2 regions of the Streptomyces tremellae genome follow, and region 1 is predicted to be linked to the other one. Evidence: predicted binding sites of a transcription regulator. Region 1 holds the regulator's gene; the other holds the start of a gene.
The links. Region 1 encodes HspR, which represses chaperone genes until heat shock. Its sites were predicted from a motif close to TTGAGNNNNNNNNNCTCAA; they were not measured.
Positions count from the first base shown of each region.

Region 2: lon (endopeptidase La) is a predicted target of HspR. The motif match lies at 1,814-1,832, and genes of this name have one in related genera.

Region 1 is NZ_BAABEP010000070.1:3,636-10,989, forward strand. Features, by position in the region: gene ABEA77_RS29550 ((2Fe-2S)-binding protein) at 1-91, opposite strand, end outside; gene ABEA77_RS29555 (hypothetical protein) at 88-369, opposite strand; gene ABEA77_RS29560 (helix-turn-helix transcriptional regulator) at 607-1,596, shown strand; gene ABEA77_RS29565 (heat shock protein transcriptional repressor HspR) at 1,727-2,200, opposite strand; gene dnaJ (molecular chaperone DnaJ) at 2,205-3,386, opposite strand; gene grpE (nucleotide exchange factor GrpE) at 3,477-4,169, opposite strand; gene dnaK (molecular chaperone DnaK) at 4,166-6,025, opposite strand; gene ABEA77_RS29585 (sugar transferase) at 6,319-6,984, shown strand; gene ABEA77_RS29590 ((Fe-S)-binding protein) at 7,101-7,354, shown strand, end outside.
Region 2 is NZ_BAABEP010000020.1:91,328-98,681, reverse strand. Features, by position in the region: gene ABEA77_RS16430 (spermidine synthase family protein) at 784-1,554, opposite strand; gene lon (endopeptidase La) at 1,855-4,266, shown strand; gene ABEA77_RS16420 (lysozyme) at 4,382-5,272, opposite strand; gene ABEA77_RS16415 (MarR family winged helix-turn-helix transcriptional regulator) at 5,478-5,972, shown strand; gene ABEA77_RS16410 (hypothetical protein) at 6,339-7,127, opposite strand.

The sequences.
Region 1 (7,354 bases):
TCGCGGACACGAGGTCGACCACGTGCCATCCGGACCGGTAGGCCGCGGCCATCTCGCGCCGAAGAATCCTGTCGTCCGCGGGCGTCGTCATGCGCCGAGGACCGCCTGCTGCCCCGCGGCTGCCGCGGGCCAGCTGATGTCGCCCTGGCTCGCGGCCGGGGTGGCGCCGTGGGCCGCCGCGGGCCAGCTGATGTCGGCAGGGCTGACCGCGGGAGGGGCCGCGGGCCAGCTGATGTCCGCGGGCGCGAGGGGCCAGCTGATGTCGGCCGGACGCACCTGCGGGGTGCCCGCGTGCGAGGCGGGCCAACTCAGATCGGCGGCGACTGCCTCATGGCTGCCGGGGCCGGCCCCCACCGACGTGCTGTGCACGGTCTCCGGAGAGTTCCCGGACCCGACGCCCGAGGCAACGACAGTTGCGAACGCCAACGGGATCGCGAACGCCGCGGCAAGCGTCGAGCGAAGCAATCTCTTCTTCATCGCCAGCTTCGTCCTCACTTGATGGAATCTCTCCCCCGTCAAAAACGACAATGGCTCACACCAGGATCTCCGCGCCACAACACCGAGGCATCATGTTCCTGCAGGTTCAGCAACCTGAGGGGTGGATAAATGAGCATGAACGGTACAGACAGGGCGCATCGGCACTCTCTAACCGATCTGTGTGCCGAAGGTAAGCGCCTCTACGCCGCCGCCCTCCAGGCCGGCCGCATCACCAGGCGCGAGGTGGCGAGCGCTCCGTGCCTGATCGACTTCGCCCTTCTCCACCCCGACCCGGACGATCCGGACTGGCTGCGTCCGGTGGCGCCCTCCATAGCCCTCGCCCAGCGCCTGCACCCCCTCGAACGGGAGATACAGGAGCGCAGGCAGCGCACCGTCGACCTGACCGAGTCGTTCGACGAGTTCATGGCCATCAGTGCCCAGGCGCCGCCCAGTATCCACGCCATCACCGTGCTCGAAGGCTCCCACCGCATCAACGCCGCCCTCGACGTCGCCACCGCCGCACTGAAGAAGGAAGTGCTCACCGTCCAGCCGGGCGGCGGCCGCCCCGAGCACCTGCTGAGCCAGGCCATCACCCGCAGCAAGCCCCTCATCGACCGGGGCGTCAGCATGCGCACGCTCTACCAGCACACCGTGCGCTACAGCCAGAACACCTTCGCCTACATCGACCACCTGGCCGGCGCGAAGATGGAGATAAGAACCCTTGAGCAGCTCATCGAGCGGCTCATCATCTGCGACGACGTCGTCGCCTTCATCCCGGCGCGGGACGACGACAGCGCGGCGCTCGAACTGCGCCACCCCGGCCTCGTCGCCTACCTCACCAAGGTCTTCGAACACCTCTGGCAGCGCGCCACCCCGCTGGTCCAGCCGCTGCCCTCAGGACCGGACTCCGAGGGCGTCACCGAGGTGCAGCGCTCCATCGCCAAGCTCCTCGTCGAGGGGCTCGTCGACGAGGCCATCGCGCGGCGCCTCGGCATGAACGTCCGCACCTGCCGCGCCCACATCGCCAAGCTCGCCGCCGCACTCGGCAGCGGCAGCAGGGCACAGCTCGGCTTCCTCATCGCGCGCTCGGGCATCCTGGGCGACGGCCACGAGGGCTGACACCGGCGCACACCGCACCGCCAACCCCCCGCCCGCCGGAAGCAGAACCGGCGCGGGGCGGGACGCCCGCCACGGCGCCCCGCCCCAAGATCCCCGCGAAACCCCGCGGAACCACCGCACCGCGGCCGTGTCACTCCGGTCGCTTCGGCCGCCACACGACCAGCGCGCTCGCCTGCCGCACGTCCTCGTAGGGCACCAGATCGCGCCGGTACGACGCGTGCACCTGCGCCTCGCGCTGCCGCATCGCGGCCGCCGCGCCGTCCAGCGCGGCCGACAGCTCGGCCACCCGGGACTGGAGCGCGGCGACCTGGTTCTCCAGCTCGATGATCCGCTTGATCCCGGCCAGGTTGATGCCCTCGTCCTGCGACAGCTGCTGCACCTGGCGCAGCAGCTCGATGTCGCGCGCCGAGTAGCGCCTGCCGCGCCCCGCCGTGCGGTCCGGTGAGACGAGCCCGAGGCGGTCGTACTGGCGCAGCGTCTGCGGGTGCAGCCCGGACAGCTGGGCCGCCACCGAGATGACGTAGACCGGGGTCTCCTCCGTCAGCTCGTACGCCCCGCCGAAACCGGCCGGGGCGCGGCGCCTGGCGCCGCCGTCCCTGTCCATGACGTCATGCTCCCTTCGCTGCCTGGAACAACTCCGCCCTCGGATCCTCGCCCGCGGTCGCCTTGCGGTACGCCTCCAGCGCGTCGCGCGCGTCGGTCCCGAGATCCTTCGGCACGGCCACCTCGACCGTGACCAGCAGGTCCCCGCGGGTCCCGTCCTTGCGGACGGCTCCCTTGCCGCGCGCACGCATGGTGCGCCCGGCCGGCGTGCCCGGCGGCAGTTTCAGCGTCACCGGCGGCCCGCCGAGGGTGGGCACCTTCACCTCGCCGCCGAGCGCCGCCTCCGCGAACGTGACGGGCACGGTCACCGTGAGGTTGTCGCCCTTGCGGCCGAACACCGGATGGCTGCCCACATGGACGACCACGTACAGATCGCCTGCGGGGCCACCCCGCTCGCCCGGCGTGCCCTTGCCGCGCAGCCTGATCCGCTGCCCGTCGGAGACGCCCGCGGGGATGCGGACCTGGATGGAGCGCGACGACTTGGCGCGCCCGCTGCCCTTGCACACGTCGCAGGGGTCCTGGGCGATCAGCCCGCGGCCTTTGCAGTCGACGCACGGGTCGGTCAGCGAGAACCCGCCGCCGGTGCCGCGCGAGACCTGCCCGGTGCCGACGCAGGTCGGGCAGACGCGGGGGGTGCCGTTCTTGTCGCCGGTGCCGGAACACGCCTTGCAGGGCGCCTGGCTGGACATCCGCAGCGGCACGGTCACGCCCTCCACCGCCTCGGTGAAGCTCAGCGTCACCTCGGACTCGATGTCCTGGCCGCGCCGTGGCTGGGTGCGCGTACCGCCGCCGCCGCGGTTGAACAGCCCGCCGAAGACGTCCCCGAGGCCGCCGCCGAAGCCGCCCTGGGTCCCGCCGCCGCCCTGGGCGCCGCCGCCGAAGAGGTCACCCAGGTCGAAGTTGAACGTGCCGCCGCCGCCCGCGCCGGGACCCGGTCGGAAGCCGCCGTTCCCGAACAGGCTGCGGGCCTCGTCGTACTCCTTGCGCCGCTTCGGGTCGCCGAGGATGTCGTTCGCCTCGGAGATCTCCTTGAAGCGCTCCTCGGCCTTCGCGTCGCCCTTGTTGGCGTCCGGGTGGAACTCGCGCGCGAGCTTCCGGTACGCCTTCTTGATCTCGGCCTCTGTCGCGTCCTTGGGGACGCCGAGGACCTTGTAGTAGTCCTTCTCGACGAAGTCCTTGGTACTCACTCCCGACGTCCCTCCTCCCGAACCGGGTACCGGCCGCCGCCTGCCGGTACCGCCGCCGTGGCGGCGGCACCGGCGGCACCGGCCGTTGTGTCAGCCCTCGTCCGGGCCACCGTTCTCCTTCGCGGGCTTCCCGTCCTCGGCCGAGGACGTGGACCCCTCGCCCGCCGCGTCCTCCTCGGACGCCTTGGGCTGCGCCCCCGGCTGGGGCTCGGCCACGGCGACCCGGGCGGGCCTGATCGTCCGCTCGCCGAACCGATACCCGGGCTGGAGGATCGCCACGCAGGTCGTCTCGGTGACGTCCGGCGCGTACGAGTGCATCAGGGCCTCGTGGATCGTCGGGTCGAAGGGCTCGCCCTCCTCGCCGAACTGCTGGAGGCCCAGCTTGGCGGCGACCGACTCCAGCGACTCGCCCACCGACTTGAAGCCGCCGACCAGCTCGTCGTGTTCCCGCGCCCTGCCGATGTCGTCGAGCACCGGCAGCAGCTCGGTGAGCAGGTTCGCCACGGCGATCTCGCGCACGGTCACCCGGTCGCGCTCCACCCGCCTGCGGTAGTTCTGGTACTCCGCCTGAAGGCGCTGGAGGTCCGCGGTCCGCTCACCGAGAGCGGTGCGCACCTGATCCAGCTGCGCCGTCAGCGCGGCCTTTTCGTCCACGTCCCCGGCCTGGGCGGCCGGGCCGGGCTCCGCCGCGGAGCCCGGCCCCGCGCCCTTCGGCGCGTCCTCGGGGTCGGCGCCGGAGGGGACGTCGGGCTTCTCCTCGAAGCCCGGGGTCTCCTCCGTCACGCGGCACCACCCTTGCTGTCACGCTCGTCGTCGACGATCTCGGCGTCCACCACGTCGTCCTGGCCGTCCGCCGCCTGCTCGGCGCCGGGGGCACCGGCCGCGCCCGCAGCCGCGGCGTCGCCCTGCGCGTTCGCGTACATGGCCTGACCCAGCTTCTGGGAGACCGCGGCGACCTTCTCAGTGGCCGTGCGGATCTCGGCCGTGTCCTCGCCCTTGAGCTTCTCCTTCAGCTCGCTGACGGCGGTCTCGACCTCGGTCTTCACGTCACCGGGGACCTTGTCCTCGTTGTCCTTGAGGAACTTCTCGGTCTGGTAGACGAGCTGCTCGCCCTGGTTGCGGGTCTCGGCGGCCTCGCGGCGCTTGTGGTCCTCGTCCGCGTACTGCTCGGCCTCCTGGCGCATCCGGTCGACCTCGTCCTTCGGCAGCGAGGAGCCGCCGGTGACGGTCATCTTCTGCTCCTTGCCCGTGCCCAGGTCCTTCGCGGTCACGTGCATGATGCCGTTGGCGTCGATGTCGAAGGACACCTCGACCTGCGGGACACCGCGCGGGGCCGGCGGCAGGCCGCTCAGCTCGAACATCCCGAGCTTCTTGTTGTACGCCGCGATCTCGCGCTCGCCCTGGTAGACCTGGATCTGCACGGACGGCTGGTTGTCCTCGGCCGTCGTGAAGATCTCGGAGCGCTTCGTCGGGATCGTGGTGTTGCGCTCGATCAGCTTGGTCATGATGCCGCCCTTGGTCTCGATGCCGAGGGACAGCGGGGTCACGTCGAGGAGCAGGACGTCCTTGACCTCACCCTTGAGGACACCGGCCTGGAGGGCGGCGCCGATGGCGACGACCTCGTCCGGGTTGACGCCCTTGTTGGCGTCCTTGCCGCCGGTCAGCTCCTTGACGAGCTCCGCGACCGCGGGCATACGGGTCGAACCGCCGACGAGGACGACGTGGTCGATCTCGCTGAGCTGGATGCCCGCGTCCTTGATGACGTTGTGGAACGGGACCTTGCAGCGCTCCAGCAGGTCCGAGGTGAGCTGCTGGAACTGGGCGCGCGTGAGCTTCTCGTCCAGGTGCAGCGGGCCCTCGGCGGACGCCGTGATGTAGGGCAGGTTGATCGTGGTCTCCGAGGAGGAGGACAGCTCGATCTTCGCCTTCTCAGCGGCCTCGCGGAGGCGCTGGAGGGCCATCTTGTCCTTCGACAGGTCTACGCCGTGAGCATTGGAGAACTGCTTGACCAGGTAGTCGACGACGCGCTGGTCCCAGTCGTCACCACCGAGGTGGTTGTCGCCGTTGGTGGCCTTCACCTCGACGACGCCGTCGCCGATCTCCAGCAGCGAGACGTCGAACGTACCGCCACCGAGGTCGAAGACCAGGATGGTCTGGTCGTCCTTCTCCAGCCCGTACGCGAGGGCGGCGGCCGTCGGCTCGTTCACGATGCGCAGGACGTTGAGGCCCGCGATCTCGCCGGCCTCCTTCGTCGCCTGGCGCTCGGAGTCGTTGAAGTACGCCGGGACGGTGATCACCGCGTCGGTGACCTTCTCGCCCAGGTAGGCCTCGGCGTCCCGCTTCAGCTTCTGCAGCACGAAGGCCGAGATCTGCTGCGGGTTGAAGTCCTTGTTGTCGAGGTTGATCTTCCAGTCGGTGCCCATGTGGCGCTTGACCGACCGGATGGTCCTGTCGACGTTGGTGACCGCCTGGCGCTTCGCGACCTCGCCGACGAGCACTTCGCCGTTCTTGGCGAAGGCGACGACGGACGGCGTGGTCCTGGCGCCCTCGGCGTTGGTGATGACGGTGGGCTCGCCGCCTTCCAGAACGCTGACGACGGAGTTAGTCGTGCCCAGGTCGATGCCGACCGCACGTGCCATTTCGATTCCTCCAGCTGACTTGAGTGGAACAGGCTCAAGGATGCAACACGAATCCCGAGGAGTCAACAGACATGAGTCGACTAGACTCAACTATTGTGCGGCAACCTCTAAGTGTGCGCATCTGACCTGCGAAAACCTTGTACGACCCTCTCGCGAGGAGCACCGAGACGCGCGCCGCCCCGCCTCCGCCCCGAACCCCCAGACGGCACGGAAATACCAGAAATCCCACAGAGAGGGACGAACATCACTTTTCAGACAGCACCCGAGAGCCCCGAGAGAACGGACGGCCGCCCATGCGGTTCACCCGGCGCCCCGGCCCCCCGACCGCCCCCGCCGACCGGCGGACCGCGCCCGCGCGGAGACCGGCCCGCGCCGCTCTCCTCCTGGGAGAACGCCTGCCCGAGCCCAAACGTGCCCTCGACGCCACCCTGGGCGCGGTCCTGCTCGCGCTCGCCGCGCCCCTGCTCGCCGCCGCAGCCGCCGCGCTCGCCCTGCGCGAGGGCCGGGTCCTCGTCCGGCAGGAGGTCACGGGCCTGGGCGGACGGCCCTTCACCCTGCGCTCCCTGAACACCCGTCACCTCCGCCTCGACCTGTTGTCCCGGCTGCCGGAGGTCGTGCGCGGCCGACTGTCGCTCGTCGGCCCCGCGCCTCTGCCCGTGGGCCACCCGCGCGCCCGCGCCGCCTGGCGGAGCGCCGTACGGCCGGGCCTGACGGGTCCCGCGCAGCTGCGGCGCGGTTCGCGGATGCCGTGGGACGAGCCGGCGCTGCTGGACCAGGCGTACGTCGAGGGTCACTGGCTCGGCGGCGACCTGGCGCTGCTCGCCCGCTCCTGCGCCGCCCCCGCCAGGGGCCGCCGCCACCCCCGCAAGGCCCCGCGGCCGGGTTCGCGTACGGTGCGCGAACATGTCACGGTGAGCGACACAGATCACCGGCGGCAACGCTACATTGCAGCCCCATAAGTGGGTACGCTCAGTCGGAACCGATTAAGTTACCGCTTAGTACGGCCGTGACGAGCGGCCACAGCGCGCGGAAAGCCCGCGAAACCTCCCCACCTCGCAGGCCCGAGGAGCCCTCCATGCAACTCGCCGCGATCATCGTGTCGCTGGTGCTCGCCGTCGTCGGTGTGGCGCTGTTCTGCCGCGCCGTCGCGCAGATCGTCGCCTACCTGCGGCTCGGCCAGTCCGTCCCCGCGGGCACGCGCACCGACGAACCCGGCGCCCGCACCCTGACCGTGGCGAGAGAGTTCCTCGGCCACACCCGGATGAACCGGTGGGGCGTCATCGGCGTGGCCCACTGGTTCGTCGCCGTCGGCTTCTTCTCGCTGATCCT
Region 2 (7,354 bases), on a different contig from region 1:
ACTGTCGACCGTCCTGGTGCCCGACGCGTCCGCCCAAGTCGGATCGTAGCCATGTCGTTCTGTGAGCCAAGGAGTTGGGATCGCACGTTGTCTTCCTAAGACCGCTTGGCCTCCGACTTGTGAGGTGCACGTCGTCGCCGCGCACGCGCACCCGGCGCTGTGCGTGGTCGATCTCCAGTTCGCCCAGCCTGAGGATGCCGCTGCGCGGTGTCACGGCGGCGAGCGCCGCACGCTCGACGCGCCGCAGCAGCACGTGCACGCGGGCCGCCAGCTCGCGCATGGAGAACGGCTTGGTCATGTAGTCGTCAGCGCCGACGCCGAGTCCGACGAGCATGTCCGTCTCGTCGTCGCGCGCCGTCAGCATCAGGACCGGGACCGGGCGCTGCGCCTGTACGCGCCGGCACACCTCCAGTCCGTCGAATCCCGGCAGCATCACGTCGAGCACCATCAGGTCCGGCTGCCACGCCTCCGCCGCGTCGACCGCGGCGGGGCCGTCGACCGCGGTCTGCACGAGGAAGCCCTCGGCCCGCAGCCGGGCCGCGATGGCGTCGACGATGGTCGCGTCGTCCTCGACGACGAGGACCCGGCGCTGAGCGCCCGGCGTGGCCGCCACTCCGGTGTGGCTGGTGTGTGTCTGCTCCATCGCCCGCCCCTGGTACGCGTTTCAACGCGCTCCGTATGCCCTTGATCCGCCGGTCTACGTCGTGGAACGCCTGGGGGGTGTCGTAGATCGCCGGATCCTGTATTTCGTGGAGCAGCGTAGAGGTAGCGGCCGCCTTTCGGCTACGCAGTGCGAACAGCGAGATGGACGACGTCCGGCGCGCCCCGGGCAACCCGCACCTCTTCGTCCGCAACCCAGGTGAAACCGGCATTCCGCAACGCATCGGCAAAGGTCGCGGAGGGTTGGGCGGACCAGACGGCGAGGACCCCCGAGGGGTTCAACAGCCGTCTGCAGGCGGCGAGTCCTTCCTCTGTGTACAGACCGTCGTTGCTCTCGGTGACGGTCCAGTCCGGTCCGTTGTCGATGTCGAGGCACAGCGCGTCGTAGCGGTCGGCGTGCGTGCCGGGGGCGGCGCGCACGTACCCGACGAGGTCGGTGTGCAGGATCACAGTGCGCGGGTCCGCGAGCGCGGCCGCCGAGATCCGGGCGAGCGGCCCGGCACGGTGCCAGTCGATGATCGCCTGCTCCCGCTCCACGACGGCGATCCGGCCCCAGCGGGGGTCGGCGGCGGCGTGCGCGAGCGAGAAGCCCACGCCGAGCCCGCCGATCAGCACGGACGGCCGGGCGCTCCGCCGTTCCTCGGGCAGCGTGCGCAGCGCCGCGTCGACCAGCAGCCGCTCGGAGCGGCCGTCCGAGGTGTCCATCAGGAACGTGCCGTTGGCGATGATCTCCAGTACGTCGTCGATCTCCAGTACGTCGTCCGCGCGGTCACCACCGCTGCCGCCTTCCGCGCGGCGGCGGCGCAGCGCGACCTCCCCGTACGGCCCCTCCCGCCGGTCCAGCGTGACGGGTGTGCCGGGCGCCCGGCCCCGGGTGGTCTCCGACTCGGACACGTGCCCGCTCCTTTCTCTCGTTGCTCGTGTGCCGCCGCTGTCTCGTGTGAGACCGCTGTACGGCCCGACTCCCGCGGGTCGGGCGGCCGGCGCGCACGGGCCCAGCCCCGCGGGACCGCGCGGAATGGCGGGTCCGCGCCGGGTGTTCCGACCCTGCCGGGCCCGCGCGCCGCGCCTCGGGGGCCCGGCCGCGCACGGCTCGATGATCGCTGACGGCGAACGCGCGGCCGCACCGGGAACATCCTGGCACTCACAAGCATTGAGCCTGCATAGCTCAACTTGATTGCCGAAGGGGAGATCATGGCTGCAATTTCCACACCGCTCACGCTTCCCGTGCTGCCGCTCGACGACGAGGTCGTGCTGCCCGGCATGGTGGTGCCCCTGGACCTGTCCGACACCGAAGTCCGCGCCGCCGTCGAGGCCGCACAGGCAGCAGCACGCACGGAGGGGGCCGGTGCGGGAAAGCCGCAGGTGCTGCTGGTGCCGCGCGTCGACGGCTCGTACGCGTCGACCGGCGTGCTCGGCACCGTCGAACAGGTCGGACGGCTCTCGGACGGCGACCCTGGCGCCCTGATCCGCGGCCGTGGCCGCGTGCAGATCGGGGCCGGCACGAGTGGGCCGGGCGCCGCCCTGTGGGTGGAGGGCATCACCATCGAGGAGACCGTGCCGGACCCGCTGCCCGGCGCCGTGTCGGAGCTGGTGAAGGAGTACAAGGCACTCGCCACCGACTGGCTGAAGAAGCGCGGCGCCTGGCAGGTCGTGGACCGCGTCCAGCAGATCGACGACGTGTCCGCGCTCGCCGACAACTCGGGCTACTCGCCGTTCCTGTCCACCGCCCAGAAGGTGGAGCTGCTGGAGACCACCGACCCGGTCGCCCGGCTCAGGCTCGCCACGCGGCAGCTGCGCGAGCACCTGGCCGAGCAGAACGTGGCCGAGTCCATCGCGAAGGACGTCCAGGAGGGCGTCGACAAGCAGCAGCGCGAGTTCCTGCTGCGCCGCCAGCTGGAGGCCGTGCGCAAGGAACTGCGCGACCTGAACGGCGGCGGCGAGGACGACGAGTCCGACGACTACCGCGCCCGCGTCGAGGCGGCCGACCTGCCGGAGAAGGTCCGCGAGGCGGCCCTCAAGGAGGTCGAGAAGCTGGAGCGGGCGAGCGACCAGAGCCCGGAGGGCTCCTGGATCCGCACCTGGCTCGACACCGTCCTCGAACTCCCGTGGAACGAGCGCACCGAGGACGCGTACGACATCCGTGGCGCCAAGGAGATCCTGGACGCCGAGCACGCGGGCCTCGACGACGTGAAGGAGCGCATCACCGAGTACCTGGCGGTGCGCAAGCGCCGCGACGACCGCGGCCTCGGTGTCGTCGGCGGGCGCCGCGGCGGCGCCGTGCTCGCCCTGGTCGGGCCGCCCGGAGTCGGCAAGACCTCCCTCGGCGAGTCCGTCGCGCACGCCATGGGCCGCACGTTCGTCCGCGTCGCGCTCGGCGGCGTACGGGACGAGGCGGAGATCCGCGGCCACCGGCGCACCTACGTCGGCGCGCTGCCCGGCCGCATCGTCCGCGCCATCAAGGAGGCCGGGTCCATGAACCCGGTGGTCCTGCTCGACGAGATCGACAAGGTCGGCTCCGACTTCAGGGGCGACCCCGCGGCCGCCCTCCTCGAAGTCCTCGACCCGGCGCAGAACCACACCTTCCGCGACCACTACCTGGAGGTCGAGCTCGACCTCTCCGACGTGGTCTTCCTGGCCACGGCCAACGTCCTCGAAGCCATCCCCGAGGCACTGCTCGACCGCATGGAGCTGGTCACGCTCGACGGCTACACCGAGGACGAGAAGGTCACCATCGCCCGCGACCACCTGCTGCCCAGGCAGCTGGAGCGCGCCGGCCTCGAAGCGGGCGAGGTCGCCATCGACGACGACGCGCTGCGCAAGCTGGCGGGCGAGTACACCCGCGAGGCGGGCGTGCGGAACCTGGAGCGCGCGATCGCGCGGCTGCTGCGCAAGGTCGCGGCGGAGCACGAGCTCGGCGACCGCGAGCTGCCGGCCGCGCTCGGCGCGGAGCACCTGCGCGCCCTGATCGGCCGGCCGCACCACGTGCCCGAGTCCGCGACGGACCCGGCGGAGCGCCGCACCGCGGTGCCGGGCGTGGCGACGGGCCTCGCGGTCACCGGCGCAGGCGGCGACGTCCTCTTCGTCGAGGCGTCCCTCGCCGACCCGGAGACCGGTGGCGCGGGGCTGACCCTGACCGGCCAGCTCGGCGACGTGATGAAGGAGTCCGCGCAGATCGCCCTCTCGTACCTGCGCTCGCACGGCGCGGAGTTCGGGCTGCCGGTCGGCGACCTCAAGGACAGGGGAGTGCACATCCACTTCCCGGCAGGCGCGGTCCCGAAGGACGGCCCCAGCGCGGGCATCACGATGACCACGGCCCTCGCGTCGCTGCTCAGCGGCCGCCAGGTCCGCGAGGACGTCGCGATGACCGGCGAGGTCTCCCTGACCGGCCGGGTCCTGCCCATCGGCGGCCTCAAGCAGAAGCTGCTGGCCGCGCACCGGGCGGGCGTCACGACGGTCGTGATCCCCAAGCGCAACGAGCCCGACCTCGACGACGTCCCCGCAGAGGTCCTGGAGAAGCTGGACGTCCACCCCGTCACCGACGTCCGCCAGGTCCTCGACCTGGCCCTCACCCCGGCCGAGGTCCAGGTCGCCGCGGCGGCCTGACGCCGGTACGGCGCCGAGGGGCATGACCGCCTGCCCCGGGGTCCCTCCGGGGTGAGCGCGCGTCCGCCCGCCACCCCCGGAAGCACTGCTTCCGGGGGTGGCGGGGCGGGGTGGGTCAGCCGTTGGCCAGTGCGCGGAGGCGGTTCAGGGAGCCGTTGAACTTGTCGTGGTCGCCGACGCCGGGGCCCGAGGACGTGTACTGCCAGATCGTCTGGAAGCCCCAGCCCTTGGGCAGCGTGCCGGGCGAGGTGTTGTAGCGGGCGACCCACAGGGGGTTCGTCTTCGCGAAGCCCGCGTAGTCGCCGGTGCACTGCTTCCACCAGGTGGTGGCCGTGTAGATCACCACGTCGCGGCCCGTGCGGGCCTTGTACGTCGTGGCGAAGTCCTTGATCCAGCTGACCATCTTCGCCTTCGAGAGGCCGTAGCAGGCTGCGCCGTACGGGTTCCACTCGATGTCCAGGACGCCGGGCATCGTCTTGCCGTCCTTTGACCAGTTGCCGCCGTGCTTGACGAAGTAGTCCGCCTGGTTGGCGCCGCTTGAGGTGTCCGGGGCGGCGAAGTGGTACGAGCCGCGGATCAGGCCGGCCTTGTACGAGCCGGTGTACTGCTGGTTGAACGTGGTGCTCTGGTAGTAGTTGCCCTCGGTCGCCTTGACGTAGGCCCACTTCACGCCCGTCTTGGCGAGGGAGGACCAGTTCACGCTCCCCTGGTGGCTGGAGACGTCGACCCCCTCCGTCTGGGCGACCGCGAGGCCGCGGTCGGCGATGGGCGCCCTGCCCTCGCCGTCGTGGGCGACGACGCCCATGCCCATGTACGCGGTGCCGCGCGCGGGCGCCGCGTCGGCGAGCGGGGACGCCGCCCGTCCTGGCTCCGGGGGGAGGGGGGAGACCTCGGCGGTGGCGACGCCGGGGAGGGTGAGCGGAAGGGCGAAGGTGGCCAGGAGCGCCGCGGACGCCGCGTACAGGGTGCGGCGACTGCTGCGCGTTCCGGGTCTGCGCACGGACATTGCGTGCCTCCGAAAACCTTGGTGGGGGGATTGCTTGACGGGTCGACAATCCGTCAAAGGGGGACATGTCACCCTGAAACGCTACGGACACCGCCGCGCGGTCGCAGCCCCACCACGCTGCTGCTGATGGACTAAACCTGCGAAAATACGGAGAGCCGCGGCAATGGCCGCGGCTACGGACTCCTCGGGAGCGGGAAAGCGCGCGATGGCAGCTGACGTGCACGGCGGCGGTACGGAGAGAGGACTCGTGTCCGCGGACGGGGGCCAGGTGACCCCCGAGTTCCTCGACCTGGAACGCGAGCTGGCGGTCTTCCTCCGCCGCGCCAGGGCCAATTCGGGCGAGATGGCCCGCGAGGTCCACCCCGACCTCGAACCCTCCGCGTACGGCCTGCTCGTCCGCCTGGAGGAGAGCGGGCAGCAGCGGGCGACGGAGCTCTCCGCGTACTTCGGGGTCGGCAAGGCGACCATGAGCAGGCAGCTGAGGGCGCTCCAGGAGCTGGGGCTGATCACCCGGGAGCCCGACCCCGCGGACGGCCGCGCCTCGCTGGTGCGGATCACGGACGAGGGGCTCGACAGCTTTCGCCGGGTCAGGGACGCCCGCAGGGGCCGCTACGTGCAGAAACTCGCCGACTGGGACCGCGGCGAGATCGCTGAGCTGGCCCGCCTCCTGCACCAGCTGAACGCCCGCTTCGCGGCCTGACCAGCCCGCCGCGGACGGCCGTGCGCGCGGGCCGGTTCCCTGCCCCGGATACCGTCCCTCGAACGAGTGAGAGGGGCGCTCGCGCGGGAGGGTGAGGAGCGCCGGGCAAACATCCCTTTCGGGTGAAACCCGGCGCTCTGGTCGCCCCGGTGCCCGAGCCGCCCGACGGGGCGTCGGGCCGTCCCCGCCCGGAGCCCATCCCGCCGGCGGTCCCGCGTCCGTCCGCGCCCGTGTCCGTCCGCGCCCGCGTCCGTCCGCCCCCGTGTCCGTCCGCGCCCGTGTCCGTCCGCGCCCGTGTCCGTCCGCCCCCGTGTCCGTCCGCGCGGGCCCCGCGCGCGCCCGGCCCCGCTGCCGCCCGCGCCTCGCTCACAGCTCCGCGAACGCCGCCGTGGCGTCGTCGTGCCGCTTTCCCCGTACGTGCTCAGCCGCGCTCTCCAGGGCCCGCACCCGGGTGATCAGCTCCCGCGCGCCGTGCTCGCGCACCAGTGCGAGGCACTCCGCCCAGCCGCCCTCGCCGAACATCTCCACCCAGCGGGCCGCTCCGTCGGTGAGTGCGAGCAGGGACCGTACCTCGGCGGCCGGCGTGCTCCCGGTCACCGCGCGCACGGCGACCGAGGGGTCGGCGGCGGCGGTGAAGAAGCCGCCCTCCGCGTTGCGCAGCGCGTCCGTGGCGGCGACCGACCGCTTCACCTCCGCGGGGACGTGGTCGAGCCGGTCGTCGACGAGCGCCGTCACCCGCCCGCCCCTGTCCTCCCGCAGCAGGGTGGAGTCGGAGAGGACCAGGTGCTCGACCGTGCCCCCGGCGCTCCCCGGGCCCTCGCCCCACCGCGCGAGCACCACCGTCGCCTGAGGGGTGCGTACGTGAGAAAGGTCACAAGTGTCCCGATGTTTCGCGGCCGTCGTCGCGATAGCCGAGGCGAGGATCTCCGTCAGTGACAGGTCCCGGCGGGAACCGCACAGTTCGGCCAGTGCGCCGCCGAGGCGTGCCGTGAACCACGGGACTCCGTGTACACAACCGTCAGGGCCCGCTGGTGGCGTGACCCCGTCAAGCAGCACCAGCGCGCCGCCCTCGCCCGCCGCGGGCGTGATCGTGGAAGTCCAGTCCTCGTTGGGTCGCCCGGCCGTTCCCGGTGCAGTCGCGAGTTCGAAGCGCATGGCCACCAGTCTGCCGGAGTGGGGGAGAGGGGGAGGGGGTGTGAAGGGGGCGCGGTCCACCTGCGCCGTTCGCCCACGGAGTCCGCACGGATCCGCGCGCCCGGGGCCGCGAGGGCCCTCAGGCCGAAAAGCGATCACCGGGGCCGGGCGCCGCGGGATGCGGGCGGGCATCCTTCCAAAGCCCGCGCCGCAGGTCCATTCGCCCTGCCGGGCAGGCTCATGGCACA